One region of the Streptomyces sp. NPDC006332 genome, then DNA from elsewhere that is predicted to be linked to it. Evidence: riboswitches for the same ligand, from Rfam matches in the RefSeq annotation. Region 1 holds a riboswitch; each other region holds the start of a gene.
The links. A riboswitch is a leader RNA that binds a small molecule or an ion and turns the genes downstream of it on or off. The one in region 1 is predicted to bind cyclic di-AMP.
Positions count from the first base shown of each region.

Region 2: another riboswitch for cyclic di-AMP. It lies ahead of ABZ027_RS20910 (C40 family peptidase); the one in region 1 lies ahead of ABZ027_RS22615 (LysM peptidoglycan-binding domain-containing M23 family metallopeptidase).
Region 3: another riboswitch for cyclic di-AMP. It lies ahead of ABZ027_RS09080 (LysM peptidoglycan-binding domain-containing protein); the one in region 1 lies ahead of ABZ027_RS22615 (LysM peptidoglycan-binding domain-containing M23 family metallopeptidase).
Region 4: another riboswitch for cyclic di-AMP. It lies ahead of ABZ027_RS15465 (NlpC/P60 family protein); the one in region 1 lies ahead of ABZ027_RS22615 (LysM peptidoglycan-binding domain-containing M23 family metallopeptidase).

Region 1 is NZ_JBEXRA010000024.1:127,202-133,101, forward strand. It holds gene ABZ027_RS22605 (tyrosine-protein phosphatase) at 1-668, opposite strand, end outside; gene ABZ027_RS22610 (alpha-galactosidase) at 850-2,925, shown strand; cyclic di-AMP (ydaO/yuaA leader) riboswitch at 3,230-3,388, shown strand; gene ABZ027_RS22615 (LysM peptidoglycan-binding domain-containing M23 family metallopeptidase) at 3,393-4,322, shown strand; gene ABZ027_RS22620 (DUF6250 domain-containing protein) at 4,604-5,320, shown strand; gene ABZ027_RS22625 (SGNH/GDSL hydrolase family protein) at 5,466-5,900, shown strand, end outside.
Region 2 is NZ_JBEXRA010000022.1:41,314-47,213, forward strand. It holds gene bioB (biotin synthase BioB) at 1-651, opposite strand, end outside; gene ABZ027_RS20890 (8-amino-7-oxononanoate synthase) at 865-1,992, shown strand; gene ABZ027_RS20895 (DUF397 domain-containing protein) at 2,043-2,270, opposite strand; gene ABZ027_RS20900 (helix-turn-helix transcriptional regulator) at 2,280-3,140, opposite strand; gene ABZ027_RS20905 (ATP-binding protein) at 3,354-3,812, shown strand; gene ABZ027_RS20910 (C40 family peptidase) at 3,882-4,355, opposite strand; cyclic di-AMP (ydaO/yuaA leader) riboswitch at 4,360-4,569, opposite strand; gene ABZ027_RS20915 (hypothetical protein) at 4,917-5,222, opposite strand; gene ABZ027_RS20920 (ATP-dependent Clp protease proteolytic subunit) at 5,229-5,864, opposite strand.
Region 3 is NZ_JBEXRA010000007.1:91,357-97,256, forward strand. It holds gene ABZ027_RS09070 (peptide MFS transporter) at 1-1,089, shown strand, start outside; gene ABZ027_RS09075 (CocE/NonD family hydrolase) at 1,108-3,102, shown strand; cyclic di-AMP (ydaO/yuaA leader) riboswitch at 3,377-3,556, shown strand; gene ABZ027_RS09080 (LysM peptidoglycan-binding domain-containing protein) at 3,560-4,297, shown strand; gene ABZ027_RS09085 (HAD family hydrolase) at 4,311-5,123, opposite strand; gene ABZ027_RS09090 (FAD-dependent oxidoreductase) at 5,376-5,900, opposite strand, start outside.
Region 4 is NZ_JBEXRA010000014.1:93,832-99,731, reverse strand. It holds gene ABZ027_RS15480 (C40 family peptidase) at 1-622, opposite strand, end outside; gene ABZ027_RS15475 (hypothetical protein) at 1,075-1,428, shown strand; gene ABZ027_RS15470 (tellurite resistance/C4-dicarboxylate transporter family protein) at 1,406-2,464, opposite strand; gene ABZ027_RS15465 (NlpC/P60 family protein) at 2,604-3,785, opposite strand; cyclic di-AMP (ydaO/yuaA leader) riboswitch at 3,793-3,961, opposite strand; gene pcrA (DNA helicase PcrA) at 4,368-5,900, shown strand, end outside.

The sequences.
Region 1 (5,900 bases):
GCACGGGCCTCGAAGAGGGGGCTCAGCAGCTCCATGACCTCGGGGGTGTAGGCCGACGCGGAGCTGCTGCGCCGCACCTTGTAGCGGCGGTGTTTCGCGTTCGACTCCAGGTAGTCGGCGAAAATCGCCTCCCGCTCGACGCCGAGGGCGAGCAGTGTCACCGCCACGGACAGACCCGCGCGGTCCTTGCCCGCCGCGCAGTGCATGAGCGCGGGGACACTGTCCTCGGCGAGCGAGCGCAGCACCAGCGAGTGCTCGGCGGTGCGCTTCTTGATGATGGCGCGGTAGGACCTGATCATCCGGTCCGCGGCCTTGCCGTCGCCCAGGGTCTCGCGCAGCTCGTCGATCCGGCCGTCGCGGACCATCGTCCAGAACTCGCTGCCGTGGGCCGGATCCGTCAGCGGCAGGTTCACATTGCGCACCCCCGGCAGCTCGACGTCGGGCCCCTCCAGCTTCTGGTCCGCCGAGTTGCGGAAGTCGAAGATCGTGTGCAGATTCAGGGAGGCGAGGAACGCCGCGTCCTCGGCGGTCGCGTGCGCGAGGTGGCCGCTGCGGAACAGCACCCCCGGCCGCACCCGGCGGCCGTCCACGGTCGGCAGGCCCCCCACGTCACGGAAGTTGCGCACTCCGGACAGCTCGGGCTCGGTCGACGGGACCTGCTGTGTCACGGGGGATCCTCCCAGTCGGTGCCGTCGACGCGGCTCGACGGCGGGCACTCACCCGACCATACGACATGGCTTCGTAGGCCAAGCAGTTGTCCACAGGCGTTGCGCCGAGGGCTCGCCGACCTTGATGATGTTGAGGCTTGAGTGCACCTGTTCGTGGCTGTTCGTATCTGTGAGGGACCCTATGCTGGAGATCGCCGAGAACGGCCGAACGTGGATTCTGTCCGGGCCGACCAGCAGTTACGCCCTCCATCTCACCGAGGACCACGAGCTGCTGCACCTGCACTGGGGAGCGCGGATCGCGCTCGCCGACGCCGAGGCCCTCGCCCTGCTCCCCCTGCCGGACCACCGGGGCTTCGAGTCTCCGCTGGACGGGCGTGAGGAGTACCCGGTCGAGGGCGGCCCCCGCTTCGTCCGCCCCGCCCTGTCCGTGCGCACCGACGAGCGGCGCGGCACCGAGTGGGTCTTCGAGGCCTACGAGCGTGCCGAGGACGACGAACTGCGGCTCAGATTCCGCGACGGCGGCCTCACAATCACCCTGCACTACCGCATGCGGCACGACGTCGTGGAGCGCTGGGTGAGCCTGGACAACGAGGGCCCCACGGTGGAGCTCCTGCGCGCCGACTCCGCCACCTGGACCCTGCCCGACCGCGAGACCGGCTGGCGGATGTCGCACCTGCACGGCCGCTGGGCCGCGGAGTCCCGGCTGACGCGCGCCCCCCTGACCTACGGCGAGAAGGTCATCGGCAGCCGCCGCGGCCACACCGGACACCAGTACCTGCCGTGGGTCGCGCTCGACACCGACGCGACCGAGGAGCGCGGCGAGGTCTACGGCTGCGCCCTCGGCTGGTCCGGGTCCTGGCGCATCGCCGTGGCCGAACTGCCCGACACGCGCGTGCAGATCACCGGCGGCGCGGGGTACGACGACTCCGGCCTGCTCCGTCTGGAGGCGGGGGAGTCCTTCACCGCCCCCGTCTTCGCCGGCCTGTGGAGCGACGCCGGCTTCGGCGGGGCGAGCCGCGCCTGGCACGCCTACCAGCTGACGTTTGTCATCCCGGACGCGGACCAGGACCGGCCGGTGCTGTTCAACTCCTGGGAGGCCACCGAGTTCGACATCTCCGAGGAGCAGCAGCTGGTGCTGGCCCGCCGAGCCGCGGCGATCGGCGTCGAGCTGTTCGTCATCGACGACGGCTGGTTCGGGAAGCGCACGAGCGACCGCGCCGGGCTCGGCGACTGGACGCCCAACCCGGACCGCTTCCCCGGCGGCCTGAGGCCCCTCGCCGACCAGGTGCACGCCCTCGGTATGCAGTTCGGCATCTGGGTCGAGCCGGAGATGGTCAATCCGGACAGCGACCTCTACCGCGCCCACCCGGACTGGGTGCAGTACCAACCAGGGCGAAAGCGGACGGAACAGCGCAACCAGCTGGTGCTGAACCTCGCGCGCGAGGACGTCCAGGAGTACCTCTGGCAGCAGTTGCACGGGCTGCTCTCCAGCGCCCCGATCGACTATGTGAAGTGGGACTTCAACCGCTGCTTCACCGACGCGGGCTGGCCCGACGACCCCTACCCGCAGCGCCTGTGGGTGGATCACGTGAACGCGCTGTACCGCCTGTTGGACCGGCTGCGCGAGGCGCACCCGGGGGTCGCCTTCGAGTCCTGCTCCGGCGGTGGCGGCCGGATCGACCTCGGCATCATGAGCCGTACCGACCAGGTGTGGACCTCCGACAACACCGACCCGCTCGACCGGCTCGCGATCCAGCACGGCTTCAGCCAGATCCACCCCGCACGCGTGATGGCCGCCTGGGTCACGGACAGCCCCAACACCCAGCTCAACGACCGGGTCAGCAGCTTGCGGTTCCGGTTCGTCAGCGCGATGGCCGGGGTGCTCGGAGTCGGCGGGGACCTCGCCGAGTGGACCGAGGAAGAGCTCGCCGAGGCCCGGGACTGGGTGACTCTCTACAAGGAGATCCGTCCCCTCGTGCAGCGTGGCGACCTCTATCGACTGCGCCCACCCACGGGCGGATCGAGCGCGGTGCAGTACGTGCTGGGTGACGAGACGGTCGTCCTGGCCTGCCTCCAGGCGCAGCACCACGGCGAGCCCGTACCGGCGCTGCGGCTGCGCGGACTCGACCCGACAGCGTCGTACGAATGCCGTGAAACGGGCGAAGTTCACCGAGGGGCCGTGCTGCTGCACCACGGACTGCGGACCGGCCTCCGGGGCGACTTCGATGCGAAGGTTATCCAGCTGCGCCGCATCTGAGACTTGTGCCCGAATTGGCGCCTTCATTCCAACTCTGCCTGAAATGGGGCGACCTGGGAAGTGGAGCGTGAGGAGCGTCATATTCGTGACCGTCCGTCGCGCGTCATGTTCACGTAATTCTTATGTCTTTCAAGGGAATTCGAGAAGTGGATGACTCTTGATTTACCGAGGGTGACTGGGAATTCCCATTACGGATCAACAGAAGCGGATTTGGGTGCAACCTTCCGCTTGTCCCTGTGCGTCTTAGTCGCTTACGTTCGCCACCGATCCGGACGGACGCCCAATCCTGCCGCCGACCGGAGCCCGCACACACTCACCCGACCACGGCAGGAGCGGGGGACCCACAGGTAGAACCGCCTGTTCCGGTCTCCGGAACAGGCTTGGGGTCAAGTCGTACCTCGGTATGGCCGGACATCTCCAGTCCGCACCCGACAGCTCACCTCGCAGGCGCCGGAGAGGAATTCGCCATGCCCGCGAGGGGTAAGCATCGCCAACCGAAGACTCAGCGCTTCGCCCGTTCCATCGCCGTCGCCTCAGCCGGCGGCGCGGCACTCGCCCTTCCGTTTCTGGGGGCCACCGGCGCCCATGCGGCGAGTGCCCAGTCCATTTCGGAGAATGCCGTTCAGTCGTCAGTTCCGACTGCCGCGAAGAAGTCGGTGGCCGCGCGGACTTCCGGTGTGAAGACCTATGTGGTGCGAGCCGGAGACTGCCTCGCCAAGATCGCCGAGGAGCAGCACGTCAGCGGGGGCTGGCAGAAGCTCTACGCCGACAACCGTGAGGCCGTCGGGGACAACCCGTCGCTGATTCACCCCGGTCTGAAGCTCACGATCGGCAAGAAGGCCGAGTCGTCGGCCTCTTCGTCGAAGCCGAAGCCGAAGCCGAGGCCGAAGTCGTCTTCGCCTTCGTCAGCGTCCTCGTCGTCCTCGTCGTCCGCCTCGCAGAAGTCGACGGTCGTCGAGCAGAGCGCCGCCACCACCAGCACCGCGAACGGCTTCACCCTGCCGGTCGACGGAGCCACCATCGGCACGGGCTACCACGTGGCGGGCAGCATGTGGGCCAGTGGCTACCACACCGGTGTCGACTTCATCGTCCCCACCGGCACCCCGCTCAAGGCCGTCGGTGCGGGCACGGTCGTCTCCGCGGGCTGGGGCGGCGCGTACGGCAACCAGGTCGTCATCAGGCTGGCCGACGGCTACTACGCGCAGTACGCGCACCTGTCCTCGATCTCCGTCTCCAGCGGTCAGACGGTGACCGAGGGCCAGCAGATCGGTCTCTCCGGCGCGACCGGCAACGTGACCGGCCCGCACCTGCACTTCGAGATCCGCACCACGCCGGACTACGGCTCGGACGTGGACCCGCTCGCCTACCTCCGTTCCAAGGGTGTCGCGGTCGGCTGACACCCGCACGACCACCTGCCTGACACGCTGCCGAAGGCCGGACCCCTGATCCCCGGGTCCGGCCTTCGGTATGTCCGGGCCCGGATTTCGGTAGGTCCGGGTCCACGGCGATACGTTCTATCCCTCTCCTGGCCAATTCCTGACCGTCGCATTGCGGTCCTGTGGCGAAAAGTGCCTGATCCGTCGACAGCGTGCGGGGCCGGAGGGCACAGTGAACTCCGCTTCTGTGTAAGCGCTTTCCCCTGCCGCACCTGTCGATCGCCCGGAAGGAGTCGTCTCTCGTGACGACCACGCGCAGAGCTTTCGCGACCTTGGCCGCCGGAGCCGCAATGGCCGCCCTCACCCCGGCCGCGACCGCGAGCGCCTCGCCCCGCCACCGCCACCCGATCGCCCACGACGACTTCCGTCACGGTCTCGGCCGATGGGCCGTGGAACTCGAGAAGGGCGGCACCGTCACCGCCTCCCACGGGATCCTGGAGGTCGACGTGCCCGCCGGCGCGACCGTCTGGTTCAGGGAACGGCTCGAAGGGCCGTACGTCCTGGAGTACACCGCCACACCGGTGTCGGAGGGCGGGGCCAATGACCGGGTGTCGGACCTCAACAACTTCTGGAACGCCGTCGACGTCCGCTCCCCGGACGACCTGTTCGCCACCGCGAGGAGCGGTGCGCTCGCCGAGTACGACCACCTCAAGACGTACTACGTCGGATACGGCGCCAACACGAACACCACGACCAGGATGCGCCGCTACGTCGGCGAGGCGGGCGTGCGTCCGCTGGTGTACGACTACACGGAGCCCCTGCTGGTGGCGAACCGGCCGAACCGGGTCCGGATCGTCTCGGACGGTGCGACGACGCGGTGGTGGAACAACGGGCGGCTCGTGTTCGACCTCACCGACCCCGAGCCGTACACCAGCGGGCACTTCGGCTTCCGGACCACCTGGAGTCACTTCCGGATCTCCGGATTCCGGGTATGGCGGTTGCCGCGTCAACAGCACTGACGACAAGGCTATTCCTGGCTTGACCAATCCTTGGAAGGTGGCTTATCTCACCGCCCGTCAACCCCTTCTTACGGTCGCGTAGCTCACATCCGAAGGTGAATCATGGGTCGATGTGGCAGACGATTCGAAGAGTGACAACAGATCAGTGATCGGGTCGTACGTGGCGGTGGGGGACAGCTTCACCGAGGGCGTCGGCGACCCCGGCCCCGACGGGGCGTTGGTCGGCTGGGCGGACCGGTTCGCGGTCCTGCTCGCGGACCGGCGGCCCGAGGGCGACTTCCGGTACACGAACCTCGCCGTGCGCGGGAAACTGCTCGACCAGATCGTGGCGGACCAGCTCCCGAAGGCCGTCGAACTGGCCCCGGAGCTGGTCTCCTTCTGCGCGGGCGGCAACGACATCCTGCGGCCCGGCACCGACCCCGACGAGGTCGCGGAGCGTTTCGAGCGGGCGGTGGTGCGGTTGACCGCCGTCGCCGGCACGGTGATGGTGACGACCGGGTTCGACACCCGCGGCGTGCCCGTGTTCAAGCGTCTGCGCGGGAAGATCGCCACCTACAACGGGCATGTGCGGGCGATCGCC
Region 2 (5,900 bases), on a different contig from region 1:
CACCAGGTCCTCGTCCGACTCACCCATACCGGCGATCAGACCCGAGCAGGCCGACAGGCCGGCCGCGTGCGCCTTGGTGACCGTGTCCACCCGGTCGGCATAGGTATGGGTGGTCGTGATGTCCCCGTACGTCGCCTCGGAGGTGTTCAGGTTGTGGTTGTAGGCGTCGGCGCCCGCCTCGCGCAGCCGCTCCGCCTGACCGTCGGAGAGCAGCCCGAGGCAGGCGCACACCTCGACGCCCTCGTTCTGTTCCTTGATGGTCCTGATCGTGCCCGCGACCCGCTCCACGTCCCGGTCGGTGGGCCCGCGCCCGGACGCCACCAGACACACCCGTTTGGCGCCTCCCGCCAACCCGGCCGCCGCCGCCTCGGAGGCCTGATCAGGCTTGAGCCAGGTGTACTTGAGGATGCCGGCGGTGGAGCCGAGCCGCTGGGAACAGTAGGAGCAGTCCTCCGGGCACAGGCCCGACTTGAGGTTGACGAGGTAGTTCAGTTTCACCCGTCGGCCGAACCAGTGCCGGCGTACCTTGCCGGCCGCGGCCACCACATCGAGCAGGTCGTCGTCGGAAGTGGCGAGGACGGCGAGTGCCTCCTCGCGGCTCGGCACCTCGCGCCGCAGCCCCTTTTCCACCAGCGTGTTCAGCAGGTCCATGAAAGCCGATCCTGTCCTAAGGAGCCGTCCGGGGCCAAGGAGAGTTCGCACAACAGAGGCGCTTGGAGGTGTGGGTATCGCCACATACGGGGTGCCCGGTTGTCCCGCTAGTGTCTGTTCACTGCCTACAAATACTGTCTGCGCGCCGGCCTGCACCGCACTGCCCGGCACCGCACCGCGCTGCCTACACAAGCCAAAAGCCCTGGAGGACCGATGGCGTTCGGCTGGATCGACGAGGAGGCGGGCCGGCGCCGCCGCGCCGGGCTCGTACGGACGCTGCGGCCCCGCCCCGCCGACTCGCCCCTCCTGGACCTCGCGAGCAACGACTACCTGGGCCTGGCCCGTCATCCGGAGGTCACCGAGGGCGCGGCCCGGGCCGCCCGCACCTGGGGCGGCGGCGCGACCGGCTCCCGGCTGGTCACCGGGACCACCGCGCTCCACGCCGAACTGGAACGCGAGCTGGCCGACCACTGCGGCTTCGAGGCGGCCCTCGTCTTCTCCTCGGGCTACGCCGCGAACCTGGCCGCGGTCACCGCGCTGGCCCCGCACGGCTCGCTGATCGTCTCCGACGCGGGCAACCACGCCTCGCTGATCGACGGTTGCCGGCTGGCCCGGGGTGCCACCCAGGTCGTCGGGCACGCGGACCCGGACGCCGTGGCCAAGGCCCTGAGCACGCACGAGGGTCCCGCGGTGGTGGTGTCCGACACGGTCTTCTCGGTGGACGGCGACGCGGCCCCGCTGGCCGCCCTGGCCGCGGCGTGCCGGGAGCGCGGCGCGGGGCTGGTGGTCGACGACGCCCACGGACTCGGCGTCCTGGGCGACGGCGGCCGCGGCGCCCCGCAGGCGGCCGGTCTCGCGGGCGCCGACGACGTCGTCGTGACGGTCACGCTGTCCAAGTCGCTCGGCAGCCAGGGCGGCGCCGTGCTCGGCCCCGCGCGGGTGATCGACCACCTGGTCAACGCGGCCCGGACGTTCATCTTCGACACCGGCCTCGCCCCCGCGGCGACCGGCGCGGCCCTGGCGGCGCTGCGGCTGCTGCGCCGAGAGCCGCACCGGGCGGCGCGGGCACGCGAGGTCGCGGGTGAACTCCACGCACGCCTGACGGCCGCGGGGCTGCGGGCGGTACGCCCGGACGCCGCGGTGGTCTCGGTGCGCGCGCCGTCCCCGGAGACGGCGGTCGGCTGGGCGGCCGACTGCCGTACCGCCGGGCTTGCCGTGGGCTGCTTCCGACCTCCCTCCGTGCCCGACGGCATCTCACGGCTGAGACTGACCGCCCGCGCGGACCTCTCCGCGGGGCAGATCGAACGCGCTGTACGGGTGATCGGCGAGACACGACCATGAGTCGGCGTGACACGGCCGTGCGCCGCGCCCCGATGGACGGGGCGGTCTGATCAGGACTGGATCGCGGCCGTGAATCCCGCCCAGCTCTCGGGGGAGAAGAGCAGCGCGGGTCCGGCAGGGTCCTTGGAGTCGCGTACGGCGAGCAGACCGGCCCAGCGGCCGGTCTTCGGCCGGGCAGTCTCGACGCAGTTGTTCGCTCCGGTGCTGTAACTGCTGCGCAGCCACCGGACGTCGGGCAGATCGGTACTGGAAGGTACGTGCCGAGGCAGTGCGGTCATGGTGCCTCCTTACGCGCCGTCACCTATCGCGGCGATGTAATCCAACGAGTCCTCGGGCGAAAGGGCGTGGAACTGAAGGGCGTTGAAGGCCTCGGTGTAGGCCTGAAGGTCTTCTTTCCGCTCGAGATAGAGGCTACTCGTCAAGTGGTCGAGAACAACCACATCCAGATCAGATGTGCTCGAAAATGAGAAGATAACGAAAGGCCCGGTGACGCCGATGTGTGCTCCGGCCGCGAACGGAAGTACCTGCAACCGCACTTGGGGCAGTCGCGCCGCCTCAAGAAGGCGCTCCAGCTGCCGCTTCATCACCTCGGGGCCGCCGACCTCGCGCCGCAGCACCGCCTCGTCCAGTACGGCGTCCAGCGCCAGCGGCGGTTGCGATCGCAGCACGTCCTGCCTGGCCAACCGCACCTCCACCAGGGCGTCCACCCGCTCCTCGTCCAGCCCGTCGACCGCCGCCCTGGTCACCGCCCGGGCGTACTGCGCCGTCTGCAACAGACCCGGCACCACCGAGGTCTCCAGGGTGCGCATCTCGCTCGCCTGCGACTCCAGGCTGATGAAGTCCCGGTAGGTGGGTGGCAGCACTCCTCGGTACGCGTGCCACCAGTGGTGCCGCCCGGCGCTCTCGTCGGACCCGGCCAACACCAGTAGTAACTCCCGTAGTTGGGCGTCCCGCACCCCGTAGGCGTCCAGCAGTAACCGCACGTCGGCCGGTTTCACCCCACTGGCGCCGGTCTCGATGCGGCTCACCTTCGACTGGTGCCAGCCCACCAACCGGGCCGCCTCACCACTCGTGAGTCCGGTACCGCTGCGCAGGGAACGCAGTTCCGCCCCCAGTTTCCGGCGGCGCACCGCAGGACCGTGCTGCATGGGTTACTCCTTACTCCGACCGAGGCACCCAAATATGCTCTGTCGCCCTAGAGTTCACCGCTTCGAGCGACAGATATATGCATTACTTGGTCGATCGCCTCCCGTGACCGCCGCGGTAATGGCAGTCTGGCGACGAAGCACCAGTCCGGGACCGTACTCGAACCATCCGCTCCGTGTCGGACTGCGGGCCCGTGGGAAAGGGACGACGTCGCCATGGCAGACCATCTGGAAGCATCCGTCACTCTGCCGAGCGTTCCCGCCTCGGTCTCCGCGGCCCGCACCTATGTGCTCACCACCCTGGCGGAGTGGGGACTGGCGACGGACACCGACATCGCCGACACCATCCGGCTGATCGTCTCCGAACTCACCACCAACGCCGTACAGCACACCTTCGGACAGTCACCCACCTTCACGGTGGACATCGAGCTCGACCGAGACGAACACCTGCGCATCGGTGTCACCGACAGCCACCCGCGATTCCCCAAACGACTGCCGGCCGCCGTCCAGCAGGACAACGGCCGGGGCATGGTGATCATCCGGTGGCTGGCCGCCGAGTGCGGCGGCAAACTGAGAGTCAGACCCACCCGAGAGGGCGGCAAGACGGTCTCCATCGAACTGCCGTGGTCCGTTCCGGCCGCGCCGGTATCGGCGGCGGGGCAACAGGAGCCGTAGCGGACCCCTGTCGCGGGACGGACGCGCGGGGCGACGGCGGGTCAGCTCACCGTCGCCCCGCGCGGGAGGTCACTTGACCCGGCCGTACCAGACGCTCTTCGTCCAGATCTTCTGCAGCCGGACGACGTCCCCGGTCTTCGGGGAGTGCCAGAGCTTGCCCTTCCCGGCGTAGATGCCGACGTGGTACACGTTCGAGCCCGAGTGGAAGAAGACCAGGTCTCCCGCCTTGCGGCTCTTGGAGGAGATGTGGCGCGTCTTGTTGTACTGCTGGGCGGCCGTGCGGGGCAGTTTCTTGCCGGCCTTCTTGAACGAGTACATCGTCAGCCCGGAGCAGTCGAACCTCTTCGGCCCGGTCGCCCCGTACTTGTACGGGGAGCCCTTCTTGGAGGCCGCGACCTGTAGTGCCTTCGTCGCCGGGGTGGCTGCCGCGGCGTCGGAGGTGACACCCGGGACCACGATCGAACCGCCGACGGCGGCGATGGCGAAGGCCGAGGCCGTACCGGCCCGGACCATGAGCGACGGGACACGATTGAGCGCAGTCATGCGCAACCCTTCGTCAGCCGCCTGTGAAGGATGACCTGTCGGATTCGGGCTGACAAAGTTGCCCGGCCGCTGACGCGGCTTCACCCCAAGGGCTGCTCGAACCGGCGCCTCCTGTACGGAGACAACCGTTCCGGCGACCCGTCGTGCTTGGGTCCTCCACTCCTGCCGATCCACTCCTGTCGACCGGTCATCCGCGCGGCGGCAGGACTCGGCGCCCGCCCGGATCGCCCCGCCGCTGTGGCGGGGTCTTGTCGTCAGTCAGGGATCTTGACTCACGGATGTCCGAAAAACCCAATGGAACCGGGGGTTTGTGTTGTTACTCACCACTCACCCGTTCGGGTGGACACCCTCCTGTTCGATGAGGTGTCGAGGGGCCCAAGGGGCCCCGGACCAGCAGCGGAACGTCCCATTTCGTCCTCTGACTACGCGCGTTGCGCAATCTGATCGGGCCGATAAATGCAGCCGTGTCTAGTCCGAACAGCGGTACCCCGTTTGGTCCGTTTCGGCTCCGGTCCGGACGCTCGGCGGTGGGTCGGCGCGTCCGGACCGGCTGGGGGAGCGTCAACTGTCGGAGCACGGCGGCACGGTGACGCGTGCCGTGCGGCGCTCCCCGTCCAGCACGCGCAACGCACGCGCCAGCGTGTCGGCGTGCAGTTCGGTCTCGCCCCGACGGTGCATCAGCTCCAGCGCGTCCCGCAGCGCGGCCGCCTTGCCGACCAGTGCCTGCGCGGCACGCAGTCCTCGGTACGTGTCCCCGTGCTGCGCCGGATTGATCCGGCCGAGCAGGTCGACCACGTCGAGGTAACGGTCGATCACCTCACCCTCGGCGCGGGTGAGGGCGGGCAGCGGAGGCAGATCGGGCAGCATCGCGGCTCACCACGCGTCGGGTGCGGGACGCGAGGCCTTGCGGCTCGGGACGAGCCGGTCCACCAGCCCGTACTCCACGGCTTCCTGGGCGGTGAGGATCTTGTCCCGCTCGATGTCCGCGTGCACCTGCTCAGGGGTCCGCCCGGTGTGCCGGACGAGCAGCTCCTCCATGCGGCTGCGTACCCGCGTCAACTCGTCCGCCTGGATGGCCAGATCGCTGGCCTGCCCCTGGACCGGCTCGATGATCGCGGGCTGGTGGATCACCATCCGCGCGCCCGGCAGCGCGGAGCGCTTGCCCGGCGTGCCCGCGGCGAGCAGCACCGCGGCCGACGAGCCGGCCTGGCCCAGGCAGAACGTCTCCACGTCGCACGTGACGTACTGGAGCGTGTCGTAGATCGCCGACATCGCGGTGAACGAGCCGCCGGGGGAGTTGATGTACAGCGAGATGTCCCGGTCCGGGTCCTGGTGTTCGAGGTACATCAACTGGGCCATCACGTCGTTCGCCGAGATGTCGTCGATCGGCGTCCCCAGGAAGACGATCCGCCCCTCCAGGAGCTTCGAGTACGGATCCATCGTCCGGTACCCGGAGCTGGTGCGTTCGGTGAACTCGGGCAGGACATGGCGGGCGGACGGTCGGGTCATCGGAACCCCTCCTTCGGCGTCTGTAAAAAATGTACA
Region 3 (5,900 bases), on a different contig from region 1:
AAGCCCAACGCGGCCACCCTGGTCGGCAAGCTCTACGCCACCGACGACGACCGCCGTGACGCCGGCTTCGCGCTCTACTACATGGCGATCAACATCGGCGCCTTCGCGGGCCCGCTGATCACCGGCTGGCTCGGCGACCACCAGGGCTGGCACTGGGGCTTCTCGGCGGCGGCGATCGGCATGACGTTCGGACTGATCCAGTACGTGTGGGGCCGCCGCCATCTGGCCGGACGCCGGAGCGCGGCCGAATTCGCCCTCGCGCCCGACGCGATGCGCCGCGCGGTCCGACTGATCGTGGCGGGGATCGTGGCCGTCGCGGTGCTCGCGACCGCCCTCGCCATGGCCGGCCTGCTCACCATGGACCGCTTCGTCGACCTGCTCACCCTGGTCTCGGTGATCGCCCCGGTCGTGTACTTCGCGGTGATGTTCAAAAGCCCCCGCGTGACCGCCGAGGAACGCGGCCGGCTGCGCCCCTACGTGGTGCTCTTCCTCGCCTCCACCGCCTTCAACTTCATCCTGTTCCAGGCGTACTCGACGATGATGCTGCTGGCCGCGTCGAACGCCGAGACGACCATCCTCGGCTTCGACTTCCCCGCCAGTTGGTACGCCTCCGCGCTGGGTGCCTTCGAGGTCGCTCTCGCGCCCGTGGTCGCCGCGCTCTGGGTCCGGATGGGCCGCGGCCAGCCGCACGCCTCCAACAAGATCGCGATCGGGGTCGTCCTGGGCGGACTGTCCTTCCTGCTGATGGCCGTGCCCACCTCCGGACACGCCTCCGACGACTACCTGATGTCCGCCTGGTGGATCGTCGGCTCGTACCTGCTGCTCGGCCTCGGCGACATCCTGCTGGAGACCTCCGGCATGTCGGCCACCAGCAAGCTCGCCCCGGCCGCCTTCTCCAGCCAGACCATGTCGCTGTGGATGCTGTCCCTCGCGCTCGCCAACGGCATCCAGGCCCAGACGGTGAAGCTGTACGACGACATGTCCAAGCAGGCCTACTTCGGCGTCAACGGCGCGATCGCGGTGGCCGCGGGCCTGGCCGTGCTGGCAGCCGCGCCGTGGCTGCGCCGCACCATGCACCCGGTCCACTGAACTCACGGGGTCACCCTCATGCACATCCGTACGTCCTTCCCCTACGAGACGACCCACGAGGACATCCGCATCCCGCTGCCGGACGGGACCCGCCTCTACGCACGCGTGTGGCGCCCCCTGACGGACGAACCAGTACCCGCGATCCTCGAATACCTGCCCTACCGGCTGACCGACTGGACCGCGCCCCGCGACTGGCAACGCCATCCCTGGTACGCGGGCCACGGTTACGCCTCCGTACGAGTGGACGTCCGCGGACACGGCAACAGCGAGGGCGTGCCCGGCGACGAGTACTCCGCCACCGAGCTGGCGGACGGCGTCGAGGTCGTCAACTGGCTGGCGGCGCAGCCCTGGTGCGACGGCAAGGTCGGCATGTTCGGCATCTCCTGGGGCGGCTTCAACTCCCTCCAGATCGCGGCCCTCGCACCCGAGCCGCTCAAGGCGGTCGTCACCGTCTGCTCCACCGACGACCGCTATGACAACGACGTGCACTACATGGGAGGTTCCGTCCTCGCGGTGGACATGCACGCCTGGGCGTCCACCATGCTCGCCTTCGTGTCCCGGCCACCGGACCCGCTGTACGCCGGGGAGGCATGGCGTCAGATGTGGCTGGAGCGCTTGGAGGAGGTCGATCCCTTCATCCACACCTGGCTCGACCACCAGACCCGGGACCGCTACTGGCGTCACGGCAGCGTCTGCGAGGACTACGGCGCGATCGACGCGGCCGTGCTGGCGGTCGGCGGCTGGCACGACCCGTACCGCGACACGGTTCTCAGGCTCGTCGAGCACCTGCCGCCCGAGCGGGTGCGCGGCCTGATCGGCCCCTGGTCCCACCAGTACCCCGACCGCGGTCTGCCGCCCGGCCCCGCGATCGGCTTCCTCCAGGAGACCCTGCGCTGGTGGGACCACTGGCTGAAGGGAAAGACCACGGGCGTTCTCGACGAGCCCCTGCTGCGCGCCTACCTCAGCGACTCGCACCCCCCGGCCACGGTGTACGACACCCTGCCCGGCCGCTGGGTCGGCGAGCCGGCCTGGCCCTCCCCCCACGTCTCGACCGTCTCGTACGCCCTTCAGGGCGCCCCGCGCCCGGTCCGCTCCCCGCAGCACACCGGCATCGACGCCGGTCGTTTCTTCCCGTTCGGGAACGACGCCGACCTGCCGCCGGACCAGCGGGAGGAGGACGCGCGGTCGGTGTGCTTCGAGTTCGAGGTGGGCGAGGAGACCTGGGTGCTGGGGCGGCCGAGGGTGCGGCTCAGGCTGAGTTCCGAGGTGCCGCGCGGCCAGGTGATCGCCCGGCTCTGCGATGTCGCCCCGGACGGCTCCTCGACCCTGGTCACCCGGGGCGTACTGAACCTGTCCGCACGCCAGGGGCGGGACCGGGCGGTGCCGTGGGAGCCGGGTGCCACGGAGGAGGTCGAGTTCGAGCTGAACGGCATCGGCCACGCCTTCCCGGCCGGCCACCGCATCCGGCTGGCCGTCTCCTCCGCCTACTGGCCGTGGATCTGGCCGCAGCCGCAATCCGCGGCGGGCTTCACCCTCGACCCGGCCGGCAGCGTGCTCGACCTCCCGGTGCGCGACCACGAGACGGGCCCGTCGGTGACCTTCGAGGAACCGGAGCAGTCCGCGCCGCTCGGCGTCGCCCAGCCGGTCACGCTGGAGGAGCCGCGTCCGGAGCGGCTGGTCGTGCGGGACGTGGCCAAGGGCGAGTGGCGGCTGGAGGTCGATCCGCGCTACGGCGGCACCCGGGTGTATCCCGACGGGCTGGAGTTCGCCGAGGACGCCCTGGAGACGTACACGATCGACGAGGCCGATCCCCTGTCGGCCCGCGCCCGCTCGGACTGGTCGGTCCGGCTGCACCGGCCGGAGCTCGGCTGGGAGGCCACCGTACGTACCCGCTCGGAGCTCACCTGTGACGGAGCGGACTTCCACACCTCGAACGAGGTGATCTGCACGGACGGCGACGAGGTGGTCTTCCACCGGACCTGGGAGAAGCGGATCCCACGGACTGCCGGTTGACTCCGAGTTGGGCTCATTGCCCGATTTGCCGGTCTTGTGCTCGACCGTGAGTTGAGTCACTCACGGTCCAGCGCACCCGGGCCTCACGCCACCACCCTCCCCCTTGCCATTCGCGCCAGTTGACCCTTGGCAACAGCAAAGGATCAAGTGCCCCAAATACCTCAGACCAAGGTCAATAGGTACGAGGTGTGAATCCGCCACTTGTTTCGGACATGTGCTCTCGCATACGTTCCCGGCCTGTCGGGCGGACGCCGAATCCTGCCGCCGCCCATAGAGACATCCACCGACGAACACCGCACGGCAGGAGCGGGGGACCCAGGTAAGCCGCCGTTCGGGACGTTCCAGGACATTCCGGTACGGCTCGGGGTGAAGCCGTGCCTCCTCACGGGGGCACGGCCGGGCAACTCCCGCCCGAACCCGACAGCTCACCTCGCAGGCGCCGGAGAGGAACGTCCCCATGTCCGCACGAGGTAACCACCACCGCTCCAGACTCAGCCCGCTCGTCCGAGGCGTCGTCGCCGCCGGAACAGGCGCCGCCGTTCTCGCCCTCCCGCTGTTGACCGCGACCACCGCGAGCGCCGCACCCACCGCGAGCGCCCCGAGCGCCGCACCGCAGGTCAGGTCCATCACCTACACCGTGGCCAAGGGCGACTCGCTCAGCAGCATCGCAACCAAGTACCACACGCCCGGTGGCTGGCAGCAGCTCTACAAGGACAACCGCAAGGCTGTCGGCGCCCACCCCAGCCTGATCCACACGGGTCTCAAGCTCACGGTCAAGACGACCAAGGCGAGCACGGCCGACAAGGCCGCCGCACCCGCCGCCAAGCCCACCACGTCCGTCGCCCAGGCCACCCAGGTCGTCGCCAAGACGTACGCGAACAACCTCGACGGCTGGATCCGCGAGTCGCTGGACATCATGGCGCAGAAGGGCATCCCCGGCTCGTACGACGGGATCTACCGCAACATCATGCGCGAGTCGTCCGGCAACCCGCTGGCCATCAACAACTGGGACTCCAACGCCGCCGCGGGCACCCCCTCCAAGGGCCTGCTCCAGGTGATCGACCCGACCTTCGCCGCGTACCACGTGGCCGGCACGTCCTTCGACCCGTTCGACCCGGTCGCGAACATCACCGCCGCCTGCAACTACGCGGCCGCGATGTACGGCTCGATCGACAACGTGAACGGCCCGTACTGAGCCTCACCTGCCCTCACCTGAGCGGAAACAGTCCTTCGAGGACGACGGCGATGCCGTCGTCCTCGTTCGACAGGGTGACCTCGTCGGCCACGGCCTTGAGTTCGGGGTGCGCGTTCGCCATGGCGATGCCGTGGGCGGCCCAGTCGAACATGGGGATGTCGTTGGGCATGTCACCGAAGGCGACGGTCCGTTCCGGGCCGAGGCCCAGACGGTCGGCGGCCAGTGCGAGGCCGGTCGCCTTGGTGATGCCGCACGGCTGGAGTTCGACGGTGCCGGGCCCGGACATGGTGACCGTGGCGAGGGAACCGACCACCGAGCGGGCGGTCGCCGCCAACTCGTCGTCGGACAGGTCGGGGTGACGCAGCAGCACCTTGCTGATGGGCTCGCACCACAGGTCGTCGCGCCGTTTCACGCGCACCGCGGGCAGCGTCGGGTGGGGCATGAGGTAGCCCGGTTCGATGAGCGTGAGTCCGTCGACGCCGTCCTGGTCGACGGCCGCGTACACCTCGCCCACCTCGGCCTCGATCTTGCCGAGCGCGGTCTCGGCCAACTCCCGGTCCAGGGTGACCGACCACAGCAGACGGCCCGCGCCGGCGTCGTACACCTGCGCGCCCTGCCCGCACACCGCGAGCCCCTCGCTGCCGAGGACGTCGAGGAGGGGCCGCACCCTGGGCGCCGGCCGGCCGGTGACGACGAGGTGCCGGGCGCCGGCCGCCGCCACCCGCGCGAGCGCGGCGAGTGACCGGTCGGAGAACGTGTCGTCGTCGCGGAGCAGCGTTCCGTCCAGGTCGGTGGCGATCAGTGAATATGCGGTAGGTGCGGCCATGATCAGAGAATACGGATGGAACGCCCCGCCGACTCGACGCGAACCGGACGGCTACCGCCTTCCCCCGCGGTGACGCCCGCTCCGGCCGCGCGCGCCTGTCCCTCTACAACGGTCGTCGCGCTGAGGCTCCTCGGAGGGATCGGAGGGGCTCGGGTGCCGCCGCCCGCAGACGCGGGAGCCCGGCAGTGGGCGGCGCGACGGGCGGCGGACGGCAGGCGGCAGGCGGCAGGCGCGGCGGAGTGTGGCGGGCGGCTACCCGTGGGCGGCGGCCAGGTGTTTCGCCAGCCTCGGTGACGCGAACTCCGTCCCGCACACGAACCGCATCACCGGCCCGTACGACGCCGCCGACGGCAGGCCGGTGAAGTACAGGCCGGGGACGGACGACACGTACCCCGCGCCCAGTTTCGGGGCGCCCCGGCTCACCGTGAGCCGGGTGCGCAGTTCGTGGCCGAGGAAGTCCATCGCGGCGAGGTCCACGCGGTATCCGGTGGCCGCGATGACATGGTCGGCCGCCATCCGTTCCCTGCGGCCGGTGAGGCCGAGGGCGGTCAGCGTCGGGTGGCCGTCGGCGGTGTCCGCGCTCAGTACCCGGTCGACCTCGCTGACCCGCACCGTGCTCTCGAAGCGCTCGCGCAACCACCACGCGCCCAGCGGTCCCAGAACCCGGCGGACCAGGTAGTGGCGGGCCTGGGCCGGCAGGCGGCGGTAGGGGTGCGGGTAGTAGCTGAGCGCCCACAGGGACCAGGCGCGGCCGAACGGTGACTCGGGACGCAGCCT
Region 4 (5,900 bases), on a different contig from region 1:
ACCGGGCCCGTTCCGCGGTGGGCAGAGTGGACAGCAGCCGTCGGGCCGCGGCCAGCTTCCCGTTGACCGTGTCCTTGTGCCGCTTCAGCTCCGCCTGCCGGGACTTCAGCGAGGTCAGCTCGATGTGCGCGGCCCCACGTAACCGCTCGATCTCCCGCAGCTGTCCGCGGACGGTGGCGACGGACGTGGCCTGTCGGCTGCCGGCCCGCTCGACGAACTCGGCGCCGTCCAGGTACTGGTCGGGATCGCCGGACAGCGCGAGCTGCAGCGCGGGATCCAGGCCGCCGTCACGGTACTGCGCCCTGGCCACCGAACCCAGCGACTCCCGCGCCGAGTTCAGCTTCTCCGTCCGGCGTGCCGCCTCGTCCCGCAGCGTCGAGAGGTGCTGCTCCGCGCTGTCCGCCTTCTCCTTGGCGCCGTTGTACTTCTCCGTCGCGACCTCCGCCTCCTGGTACAGCCTGTCCACCTTCGCCTTGACCTGCGCGGGTGTCAGCTGCGGCTCGGCGTGTCCGGTCCCGTCGAAACCTGTCGCCGTCGCCGCGCCCGCGAGGGCGATCGTCGCCGCCGTGCGGGCGGTGGTGCCGCCGACCGAACGCTGCCGGGGCTTGCGGTGCGCTGCCAACTGGACTGCACGTCCTTTCGTACGACCGCCTCATCCGTACGAACGCCAAGCGGAGCGGACGTACGGCCGCCCGGGGGCGGATCTACGCGTCCGGCGGCACCCCGCACAGGGGAAGCGGACCGCCGCCGGACCTTCTCGGCGGTGGTGGCCGACTGCCGCCCCTGGCCCGGGCGGCGGTGGGGAGCCGGTCACCTGGAGGTGGACGCTAAACCTGATCGTGACGGGACGGTGACGGGATGTACGGAAGTGCCGCGAGCGGACCGTCTGGTGACCGTATGTGAGCGTGATGCGGGATGGACGCCGTCCACTTCACGCAGAGCGATGACCGAGGTGGGGAAATCAGCGGCCCGGGGGAGTCGCCAGGTGCTATGGGCCGCGTACCCGCGAGATCCGGTGCGGTGGGGAGGGCCGGTGTCAGGTGCCTCCCGCACCCCTGATTAGGCTCCGGCCTCATGGACGTACTCATCCATCTCTTCGTCGGCCTGCACATCATCGGCATCGCCTCGCTGCTCGGCGGCTTCCTCACCCAGATGAAGGCGATGGGCCAGGGCACCGCCCGCTTCGTCCCGGCGATGCTGCACGGCGCCCTGACGATGCTGGTCACCGGCGCCATCCTGGTCGGCCTCAACCAGGCCGACGACCAGCACGTCAACAACATCAAGATAGGCGTGAAGCTGGCCCTGCTGATCGTGATCCTCGGGCTCGTCTATGTGAAGCGGGACGACGAGCGGGTGGACAGGAGCATGTTCGGCCTGGTGGGCGCGCTGACCACGGCGAACATCTTCATCGCGGTGCTGTGGACGTGATCGCCGGGCGGTCGGCGGCGTAGGCCGACCGCACCGCGCCCGCCGCGACGACGGCCCAGACCGCGACCGTGATCCACAGCAGCACCTCTCCGGGCGTCTCGAACGATGGAACGTCGGCGGCGGAGGCGTCGGCGACGGACAGCGCCGCCGCCGCGGTCATACCCATCGGGAACACGGTCGCCCAGCGCCGCACGTCGTAGCGCGGCCGCGGCCACCCCACCTCCGCCACGAGCAGCACGGCGTACCAGGCCAGGTCGAGCACCAGCAGGGCGACCGTCACCGCGCGTAGGACACCGCTGTCGTCGTCGTTCCACAGGTTCAGCCGGGCACTGTCGGCGGCCAGCAGCTTCGCCCCGGCGAGCGCCGAGATGGCCAGCGCCCCGCCCGCGACCCACTGGTCGCCCCGCCCCTCGATCACCTGCCGCAGGTCGAAGTGGGCGAGGGCGAGGCCGTACACGACCAGCCCCAGCCAGAACAGCACGAGCGCGGTGTGCGCGAGCCAGGCCGCCGTCTCGGCCGCGGCGAGCGTCGCGCCGAGCACCGCGAGCCCCTGCGTGGCCACGCAGCTCAGCAACACCGCCCCGGGCATCCGCCGCCGCCAGTGCCGTACGACGAGGACGAGCAGCATCGGCCACAGCAGCGCCGCCAGCGCCAGCAGCGCCTCGGCGAGGAGCTGCCGGCCGAGGTCCGAGAACCGGGTGCCCAGCACGGTGGTGGCGGCGACCGAGGTCAGTGCGCCCGGCGTCCCGGCCTCGGCCACCCAGCCGGTCCGCTCCCGCAGCAGCCCCACGACGAAGTGCGCGGCCAGCCCCAGCCAGCCGACGCAGGCCAGGGCCAGGGTGATCCGGGAGAGCGCCTCGTGACCCGCCAGGTGCAGTCCGACCGACAGGATGCCGGTCGCCATGACGGCGGCTCCAGCCGCCGGGGAGCGCCGCGTCCACCAGGCGCGGAGGAGGGCACGAGGGGAGCGGGTGAAGCGAGGGGAGGGGGAGGCGGGTGAGGGGCTGGAGGAGGCGCTGGGGGAGGGGCCGGCCATGGGGCCGATGCTAGGAAGCGCGACGCCCGTCGCGAGCGGGGCGCGCACGCGGGCGTGGGGAAAACGCGCGGGCGCAGCACACGGAGGGCCACCCCGCGTCGGGGTGGCCCAGTCCGAGGGTGGCTCCTGGTGGGGGCGGTCAGGCCGGTCGTACCACGCTGTGGATCGCCGACTCGCCGTCGTAGTAGATCGACTCCTCGCGGACGTACGCGCCCGGCTTCGGGGCGTGGATCATCATGCCGTTGCCGATGTACATGCCGACGTGGCTGATGTCGTCGTAGAAGAACACCAGGTCACCGGGTTGGGCGGCGGAGAGGGAGACCGTGGTGCCCGCGTTCACCTGGTCGTAGGTGGTGCGCGGGAGGGTGACCCCGGCGGCCTTCCAGGCGGCCTGGGTGAGGCCGGAGCAGTCGTAGGAGCCGGGGCCGGTGGCGCCCCAGACGTACGGCTTGCCGATCTGGGCGCGGGCGAAGGCGAGCGCCTTCTCGGCCTTGGTGGCGTACGTGGCGTCGGGCGCGGCCTCGGACGACGGGGCGGACGGGGACGCGGACGAGGAACCCGTCGAGGAGCCGCTGTCCTGCTGCTGGGCCGCCGCCTCCCGGGCCTTCTGCTCCGCAGCGGCCTGCTGTTGTGCCAGCTCGGCGGCCTTGCGCTCCGCCTCCTGCTGTTTCCTCTCCTCGATCGCGGCGAGCCGCGCCTTCTCCTCGGCGGTCAGCTGCGACAGCAGGGTGCGGGCGTCGGCGAGCTTCTTCTGGACGGTCGACTTGGCCGTCTTCAGGTCGCCTTGCGACTGGGTGAGCTCCTGAAGGCTCTCCGTGGCCTCCCGGCGCTTCTTCATCGTCGCGGACTGCTCGGTGACGTAGTCGTCGACCGCGCCCTTCTCGCGACTGGTCAGCCGGCCCATCAGCTGGGTCTGGTCGAAGTAGTCCTGCGGGGAGTCCGCGAGCAGGAAGGTCGCGGTGTCGGGTGCGGAGGCGCCGGTGCGGTACTGGGCGGCGGCGAAGGAACCCAGCTCCTCCCGCGCCTCGTTGAGCTTCTGGGTGCGCTGGGCGACGTCTTCGAGGAGGGTGTCGACGCGTTTGCGCTGCTTGCCCGTCTTCTCCTTGGCCGCGTTGTAGTTGTCGGTCGCCGACTCCGCCTGGCGGTACAGGTCGTCGACCTTCTGTTCGACCTCTTCGAGGCTGGGTTTGTCGTCTACGGGCGCGGCCTGCGCCGACTGGGACAGCAGGGCGACGGAGGTGAGGGCCGCCGTGGCGAGGGCGGGGGTCCGTATGCCTGCTACGCGCGTACTCGGGGGACGCGACTTGCGGTGCGACGCCAAGGGAGGCGACTCCTTCCACGTTCCGCCTACCGAGTTAGCTGTCGGGTTCGGGCGGGAGCTGCGGAAGGGTTGCCCTACGGCCTTGTCCCACTGGGAGTCGGGCCGATTCACCCCAAGTTCGGTGGGTCCCCGGTTCCGGTCGCGCGGCGGCGCTGCGGATTCGGCGGAGGCCGCGCGGCCCGGCGAGGTTCGCCGGTGGGGGTCGTACGGCCTGTCCGGCACGGTAGCCAACTCGTGTGGCCGCTGTGAAGGTTGATGTTCGATATGCCCGATACATTTTCGTGACCTTCAGTCAGGACGTCGCCGTTTGTGGTGGATTCGGAGAGATCTGTAGTGATCTGCAGTGATCTGCGCGTTCTGGATGATCTGAAAGATCTGTGGTGACTTTTGCGCATTTCTCGCCCTCTCTGCCTGATCGGTCGCGGACCGTGACGGTGCGGACCCGCAGGGTGGGCGGGTCCCGCGGGGTGGGCGGTGTGGCCCGCGGGGAAGATCCTCGGCGTCCGTGCCCGCCGCTGGATTCCCGCGATGTTCTCGGGGTGGCGGCGGGCTGTCAGTGGGGGGTCCTAGACTCGGAGTGCGATGAGCAGCCTCTTTGATGACAGCTTCCTGGCGAACCTCCAGGCCCCTCGCGGGCACGAGGAGGGCCCCCCGCCGCCGCCCGAGGACGACCACGTACCGGAGCCCGTCCCGGACGATCTCTTCGGCGGGAAGTTCGACGTGCCGCCGGACCGGGACACCCACTACCGCGACGGCGCCCCGCGCCCGGCGGTGGACCCGGCCGCGCTCCTGGAGGGGCTGAACGAGAACCAGCGCGAGGCCGTCGTGCACTCCGGTACCCCGCTGCTCATCGTGGCCGGCGCCGGCTCGGGCAAGACCCGTGTGCTCACGCACCGCATCGCGTACCTGCTCGGCGAGCGGAACGTGCATCCGGGCCAGATCCTCGCGATCACCTTCACCAACAAGGCCGCCGGCGAGATGAAGGAGCGCGTCGAGCAGCTCGTCGGCCCGCGCGCGAACGCGATGTGGGTGATGACCTTCCACAGCGCGTGCGTCCGCATCCTGCGCCGGGAGTCGAAGAAGCTGGGCTTCACGTCCTCGTTCTCGATCTACGACGCCGCCGACTCCAAGCGTCTGATGGCCCTGGTCTGCCGTGACCTGGACCTCGACCCCAAGCGCTACCCGCCGAAGTCCTTCAGCGCCAAGATCTCGAACCTGAAGAACGAGCTGATCGACGAGGAGGACTTCGCCGCCCAGGCCGCCGACGGTTTCGAGAAGACCCTCGCCCAGGCCTACGCGATGTACCAGTCGCGGCTGCGGGAGGCGAACGCCCTCGACTTCGACGACCTGATCATGACGACGGTCAACCTGCTGCGCGCCTTCCCGGACGTCGCCGAGCACTACCGCCGCCGCTTCCGGCACGTCCTCGTCGACGAGTACCAGGACACCAACCACGCCCAGTACTCCCTGGTCCGGGAGCTCGTCGGCACCTCCGAGCACCCGGTGGACGTACCGCCCAGCGAGTACGACCTCCAGCCCGCCGAACTGTGCGTGGTGGGTGACGCCGACCAGTCGATCTACGCGTTCCGCGGCGCCACCATCCGCAACATCCTCCAGTTCGAGGAGGACTACCCGGACGCGACGACGATCCTGCTGGAGCAGAACTACCGCTCCACGCAGACGATCCTCACCGCCGCCAACGCGGTCATCGAGCGCAACGAGTCCCGCCGTCCCAAGAACCTGTGGACCAACGCGGGCGCCGGCGCGCGCATCACCGGCTATGTCGCCGACACCGAGCACGACGAGGCGCAGTTCGTCGCCGACGAGATAGACCGCCTCACGGACGCGGGCGACGCGAAGGCCGGCGACGTCGCCGTCTTCTACCGGACCAACGCCCAGTCCCGTGTCTTCGAGGAGATCTTCATCCGGGTCGGCCTGCCCTACAAGGTCGTCGGCGGTGTCCGCTTCTACGAGCGCAAGGAGGTCCGGGACGTCCTGGCCTACCTGCGGGTCCTCGCCAACCCGGAGGACTCGGTACCGCTGCGCCGGGTCCTGAACGTGCCCAAGCGCGGCATCGGCGACCGCGCCGAGGCGATGATCGACGCCCTGTCCCAG